DNA from 2 places in the Plantibacter sp. Leaf314 genome. Region 2 is predicted to be linked to the other one. Evidence: riboswitches for the same ligand, from Rfam matches in the RefSeq annotation. Region 2 holds a riboswitch; the other holds the start of a gene.
What was found. A riboswitch is a leader RNA that binds a small molecule or an ion and turns the genes downstream of it on or off. The one in region 2 is predicted to bind thiamine pyrophosphate.
Positions count from the first base shown of each region.

Region 1: another riboswitch for thiamine pyrophosphate. It lies ahead of thiM (hydroxyethylthiazole kinase); the one in region 2 lies ahead of ASF68_RS03295 (ECF transporter S component).

Region 1 is NZ_LMOB01000003.1:145,019-148,416, reverse strand. It holds gene ASF68_RS16750 (bifunctional hydroxymethylpyrimidine kinase/phosphomethylpyrimidine kinase) at 1-257, opposite strand, end outside; gene thiE (thiamine phosphate synthase) at 254-964, opposite strand; gene thiM (hydroxyethylthiazole kinase) at 961-1,821, opposite strand; TPP riboswitch at 1,804-1,904, opposite strand; gene ASF68_RS16735 (DUF1622 domain-containing protein) at 1,965-2,453, shown strand; gene ASF68_RS16730 (HAD family phosphatase) at 2,450-3,136, opposite strand; gene ASF68_RS18580 (CDP-alcohol phosphatidyltransferase family protein) at 3,216-3,398, opposite strand, start outside.
Region 2 is NZ_LMOB01000001.1:701,152-704,549, forward strand. It holds gene ASF68_RS03290 (ABC transporter ATP-binding protein) at 1-1,309, opposite strand, end outside; gene ASF68_RS03295 (ECF transporter S component) at 1,321-1,950, opposite strand; TPP riboswitch at 1,987-2,095, opposite strand; gene ASF68_RS03300 (hypothetical protein) at 2,146-2,475, opposite strand; gene dinB (DNA polymerase IV) at 2,485-3,398, opposite strand, start outside.

The sequences.
Region 1 (3,398 bases), on a different contig from region 2:
AACCCGACGGGCGGGGTGTGCACGGAACGGACACCGCGGGTGTTCTGCGCGACGAGGGCGGTCACGACCGCCATGCCGTATCCACCGTTCGCGGCGATGCTCTTGAGGTCGGCCTGGACACCGGCGCCGCCGGTCGGGTCCGTCCCGGCGATGCTCAGCACCCGCGGCGTGGTCCTCGTGACGAGCGTCCGTCGCCCGATCCCCGCGTCGTGCGACGGCCGGGCCGGGGCTGTCCTCAGCGAGTCGGTGGCGCTCACGCGGGCACCTCGTCCCACGCGGCACGGAACGCGCGAGCCGCCGCGGCCGGATCGTCGGCAGCACAGATGGCGGACACCACCGCGAGCCCGGCGGCACCCGCCGATCGGAGGGCCGCGGTGTCGGCGAGCTCGACCCCGCCGATCGCCACGCAGGGCAGCTGGGTGGCGGCGGCGATCGCGGCGAACCCGTCCACGCCGAGCGGCTCCGGGTGGTCCGGTTTCGTCGCCGTCGGGCGGATCACGCCGACGCCGAGGTAGTCGACGGTCCCCGCGGGCAGGGCGGCCACCGCGTCGAGGTGGGCTGGCGTGTTCGCCGTCAAGCCCACCACGGCCGCGTCACCCACGATCCGGCGGACCGCGTCGACCGGGAGGTCGCTCTGCCCGACGTGGACACCGTGGACGACGGCGCCGGCGGAACGGGCGGCGAGGAAGACGTCGACCCGGTCGTCGACGAGGAGCAGGGCTCGACCCGAGACGAGCTCCGCGGCACGGAGCGTCAGCTCGAACAGCTCGCGGGCCGTCGCGGTCTTCTCCCGGAGCTGCACCGCGGTCACCCCGCCGTCGACGGCTCGGCGCACGACGTCGAGCACGCCCCGGGCGCCGCTCGCCGAGGCGTCCGTGACGAGGTACGTCGCCATGGCCCGGCGCACGAGGGCGGCGTGCGAACGGGCCGCGTGCACCCCGTCGGACATCGTCCCGGCGCTCATGCCACCACCGCCAGTCGGTGGACGGTCTCCGCGTCGAGGAGGTGGAGGCGGTCGAGGAACGCCGGGGCGAAGGACCCGGGCCCGCGGCTCTCCGCCGCGGCCAGCTGAGCGGCGACCGTGTACACGCTCGTGGCGGCCACCGTCGTCAGCAACCGGTCGTCGTCGAGCGAGGCGAACGCGGCGAACACGGCACCGAGCGCGCACCCGCCGCCCGTCACGAGCGTGAGCCAGGCGTGCCCGTTGGAGCAGCGGACGATGCGCTCCCCGTCGGTGATGACGTCGGTCGGCCCCGAGATCGCCACGACGGCTCCCGAACGGCGCGCGATCGCGGTCGCCGCCTCGATCGCACTGTCGACGGAGTCGGTGCTGTCGACCCCGCGACCGCCGGCGCCGAGGCCGGCGAGGGCGATGATCTCACTCGCGTTGCCCCGGACGATCGTCGGCCGGAGTGCGAGGAGCTCTGCGGCGAGCGCCGTCCGGACGGGGAGGGACCCGACCGCGACGGGATCGAGCACCCACGGGGTGCCCACCTCGTTCGCAGCGGTCGCGGCTTCGATCATGGCCTCGCGCTGCTCCGCCTGCGGTGTGCCGAGGTTGAGGAGCACGCCGGAGGCGATGCGGGCGAACGGCCCGGCCTCCGTGGGGATGTCGGTCATCGCCGGGGCGGCACCGACGGCGAGGAGGACGTTCGCCGTGAAGTTCGTGACCACGGCGTTCGTGATCGATTGGACGAGCGGGGTGCGTTCGCGCAGGCGGTCGAGGAGGTCCCCCGCGGCGCTCGCGAACCCGCCGGCGGCGGACTCGTCGGTGGACGGGTGGGCAGACTGCTGCGGTGTGCGAATGCTCATTCGCGACATCCCTTCGCTCGGACTAACGAGATCAGGTTCGACGGGTGTGTTCTCAGCCGGTCGTCATGGGATCGGCACCCCGTGTCACTCGCGACCACCATAGCGGGTCGGTGCCGCTTCCCGTCCGGCGAGGCGACGAGGATGATGGGCGCATGGACTTCTTCGAGCTGGTCACCATCGTCTTCGAGGTCGCCGGTGTCGGGGCGATGGTCGTTGGCTTCGTGATCGCCGTCACCCTGTCGGCCCGCCTGTGGCTCCGCACCCGTGACGGCGGGCGGGCCTTCCGGATGCTGCGGGAGACGATCGGCTCGGTGATCCTGCTCGGGCTGGAGATCCTCGTCGCCGCCGACCTGGTGAAGACGGTCACCTCCACCCCGTCGCTGACCGACGCAGCCGTCCTGGCGATCATCGTCGTCATCCGCACCCTGCTGAGCTTCTCCCTGCAGATCGAGATCGAAGGGACCCTGCCCTGGAGACGCCTCGCGACGACGGGACCGCAGGCGTTCGGCCAGGCCGTCGCGCGCGGCGGTGAACGCCCACGACGAGCCGTCGAGGAGCAGGATGCGACCGCCCCGGACGCCGGAGGAGCCACCGTGCCTGACGACGACGGCCGGTTCCCGGAACTGCGGAGTCGCGGCTAGCGCGTGGTGGCGGTTTCCGCCCAGGTGTCTCGGATGAGGTCGGGCAGCTCACGCATGTCGTCGAAGACGTGGGTGCCGTCGCCGATGAGCCGCTCGGCCGGGGTCATCCCACCGGCGTAGGCGTACACGGTCATCCCCGCGGCCCGCGCGGCGAGGACGCCGACGACGCTGTCCTCGACGACCGCGCACCGCTCGGGGGCCGTGTCGAAGTCGGCGGCCGCATGCAGGAACAGGTCCGGGGCCGGCTTGCCGACGGCGACGTCGGTGGCGCTGAAGATCCGCCCGGCGAACCGGTCGTGGATGCCCACCTGGCCGAGGTTGCGGACGACGTCGTGGAACATGCCGTTCGAGGCGACGCACAGCGGCACCCCGGTCGCCGCGATGCCGTCGAGGGCGTCGACGACGCCGTCGACCGCTTCCAGCTCGCGCTCGCAGATCCCACGGAACATGTCGCTCCAGCGTTGGATCCAGTCGGCCTCCAGGGGCTTGCCGAGCCGCGCTTCGACGAGCGTCGCGTAGGTCTCGAGCGATGCGCCGACGAACAGTTCGCGCACCTCGGCCTCGGTGTAGTCGCCGCCGACCTCGTTGAGGAGCTGCAGGTTCACCCGCACCGAGATGCGTTCCGTGTCGACGAGGGTGCCGTCGCAGTCGAAGATGACGAGGTCCGGATAGTCGACTGGCATGCTCCGAGCCTAAACGACACCGCCTGCGTCCACGCCGGGCGCGTCTCGGGGAAGCTGCCGGCAGCACAGCCGGCCGGGATCAGCGGGACAGGCTGACGCCCTGCCGCTGCCAGGTGACGATCATGCGTCGCGCATACTGGGTCGCCGCCACGAAGTGCCCGACGAGCCCGAGGAGGATCGCGACGAAGCCGATACCGCCGAACACGCGGGACAGCGGCGAGGCCGGATCACCACCGCCGAGCGCGAGCCCCGTGAGCAACGC
Region 2 (3,398 bases):
CCTGCCCGAACGTCGGCTCGTCCAGGACGAGGACGGCGGGTCGTGCCACGAGCACCGTGGCGACCGACAGTCGTCGCTTCTGGCCGCCCGAGAGACTGAAGGGGTTCGCTTCGGCGAGCGCGGCCAAACCCAAGGCGTCGAGGACTTCGGAGACCCGCTCGTCGATCGCGGCGCGTGTCCACCGCAGCGCTTGCAGGGCGACGCCGAGCTCCTTGCGCACGGTCGCGGCGACGAACTGATGCTCCGGGTCCTGGAAGACCGTCCCGATGCGGGTGAGCAGCTCGGTCGACTTCCAGCGGATGGGCCGTGGACCGATCCCACCGGCGAGGCCGCGAGCAGCGTCCACAGTTCCGGCGAGCTCGGGGAGCAGTCCGGCCAAGGTGAGGGCCAACGTCGACTTCCCGGCCCCGTTCGGTCCGACGACCACCGTCGCGGCGCGCTCCGGCACGTCGAGGTCCAGGTGCTCCTGCACCGACTGGGAACGGAGCCGACCGATCGTCAGGTCGGACGTCGTCAGGACGGCTGCGCTCGGCTGCACCATCCGGCGGGGCGGCAGCCCCAGCGGGATGCCCGGCACCCAGACGCCGGCGTCGGCGAGCCGGCGTCCGACATCGTCGAGGACGACAGAGGGAGGACCGTCCGCGAGGACCCCTCCGTCCGCATCGAGCACGACGACCCGCGTCATCAGATCGCGCCAGACGTCGACGCGGTGTTCGATGACGACCAGGGTCGACGAACCGTCGTCGACCACACGCGCGACGGCGTCCCTGACCTCGGCGACGCCGATCGGGTCGAGGTTGGCGGTCGGCTCGTCGAGCAGCAGCAACGAGGGCTGCATGGCGAGCACCCCGGCGAGGGCGAGGCGCTGCTTCTGTCCCCCCGACAGCGCGGAGGTCGGGTGGTCCAACGGGAGGTCGAGGCCGACGGCCTGCAGCGACGAGACGACCCGTCGCCAGATCTCCTCGCGCTCGACCCCGAGGTTCTCGCAGCCGAACGCGACGTCGTCGCCGAGCTTGGACAGGATGACCTGCGAATCGGGGTCCTGCAGCACGAGGCCGATCCGACCCCTGGCCTGTTCCGGCGCGACCCCGTCCACGAGCAACGACCCGTGGGACTCTCCCTCGTCCGCTCCGCCGAGGACTCCAGCGAGCGCGTGTATCAGGGTCGACTTACCGGCGCCGGACGCGCCCAGGAGGAGGACCCGCTCCCCCGGTTCGATGACGAGGTCCAGGTCGCTGACCGCCCATGCCTTCCGACCGGCGTGACGCCACCCCCAGTCACGGGCGACGACGCGCGCCGGACCGGTCATACCGACCACGCTCAGACCTCGCGCCGCGCGTCCCGCCCTGAGGCGAACCGGCTGAGCGCCCCCGTGGAGGCGAGCGCCTTGACGAGGACCCAACCGACGACGCCCGCGAGGATCGCGCCGGAGACGAGCAGCGAGCCGAGGTAGATCGCGTTGAACTCGGCACCCTTCTCCAGGTTCGCCGACATGAACAGCTCGAGCAGCCATGCGCCGGTACCGGCGCCCGCACCGGCGAGGATGGCCGGGACGAGGCCGAATCGCTTGTACGCCAGCGCGGCGAACACGAGCTCCGCGCCGAGCCCCTGGGCGAGTCCCGAGTACACGGTGGTGATGCCCCAGGCGTTCCCGATGAGCGCGGAGACGACTGCTCCGATGGTCTCGACGAGGACGGCCGCTCCGGGCTTCCTGATGATGAGCCCGCCGAGGACGCCGCCGAGCAGCCAGATGCCGACGGCGATGCCGCCGAAGCCGGGCGTCACGGCACTCGCTCCGGCGTACCAGAGGGATCCGAGCGTGTTCCACGCCCAGAAGATGAGGCCGGTGGCGACACCGAGGACGGCGACCACGACGATGTCGACGACCCTCCAGCGGAGGTTCCGCGCGGCGGCGCGTTCAGACGAGGAGATTTTGGTCGATGCTGACACGATACGTGCCCTTCCTGTAGACGGAAAAGAGCACGGGATAGCGAGAAATGGTCTCCCTGCGCTGGCATGATCCAGATCAGGTTCGACGGTCGAAGGCGAATACCTTCCTCTCAGCCCGGTTCACCGGACTCCCGTGGTGGCACGAGTCTAACCCCTGCCGCGCAGGATCGCTCGGCAGGGGTTCGACGGGGATGGCTACTTCTTGAGCGCCTTGATGAGCCCGGACAGCGCCTTGCCGCTCACCCAGATGAACGGGATGGCGACGGCGATGAGTGAGATGAGGTTCGGGTCGAACCGGAGGCCCTCGTCGGTCTTGATGTAGGCGCCGACGGGGATGGAGACGCCACCGCCTCCGCCGCCACTCGGTGCGTCGTCGCCGTCACCCTCGGACCCGCCACCGAAGCCGTAGTACGTCAGGGCCACCGGCACGAGCTTGGTGCCGTCGATGTCCTGCTGCTCCCCGTAGGCCGCGCTCACGCCGAGCCCCTTGGTCTGTTCTGCCAGCTTCTCCACGAGATTCGTCATGCTGCCACGCTACCGCTGCGCATCCGCCGGTCCAAGGGGTTGATCCGTGCTCCCAGCACCCTGCGAGTCGCCTCGATTCCCGAGCCCTCGTCGCCGCGGTTTCCCGAGGAGCGAGGCCGGAGCGATCGCGAGGTCGCCGAAGCGACTGGCCACCCGGTCGATCGTCTGTTCAGCGCCGCGCCACTCCTCATCGGGATCCCACAACGCCGATCCGGCCTCCTCGGCGGGCACCAGTTGATCGACCTTCACGCCGACGAGGCGGACCAGACGCCCTCCTCGATCGAGGTCGCCGAAGAGCGAAGCCGCCTCGTCGTAGACGCGACGTCCGACGTTCGTCGCTTCGCCGATGGTCCGTGACCGGGTCACGACGCTGAAGTCCGCGTAGCGCACCCGGATACTGATCGTCCGACCGGCGTACCCACCCTTCCGGAGGCGGATCGCGACGAGTCCCGCGAGGTTCAACAGCTCTCGTTTCAGCACGGTGGGGTCTGCGACGTCCGTCGGGAACGTCACCTCGTGGCTGACGCTCTTCTCCCGCCGCGCCAACTCGATTCCACGCGGGTCGATGCCGTTCGCGAGCTCGAGGAGCCGGCGTCCGGACGCCTCGCCGACGGCGCGCTGGAGCATGGACAACGGGGTGGAGGCGAGCTGGCCGATGGTCCGGATGCCCCGGTTCGTGAGCTGTTCCTCGGTTCGTCCACCGACGCCCCACAGCGCCCCGACCGGCAACGGGTGCAGGAAGGAGAGCGTCTCAGCAGCCGGCACGACCAGGAGTCCGTCGGGCTTCGACAGCCCCGACGCGAGCTTCGCCACGTACTTCGTCGCCGCCAGACCGACCGAGCAGGGAAGCCCCGTGGCGTCGAGGACCCGCTGCTTCACGAGCGCCGCGATCGTGCGCGGACTCCCGAGCAACCGCACCGCCC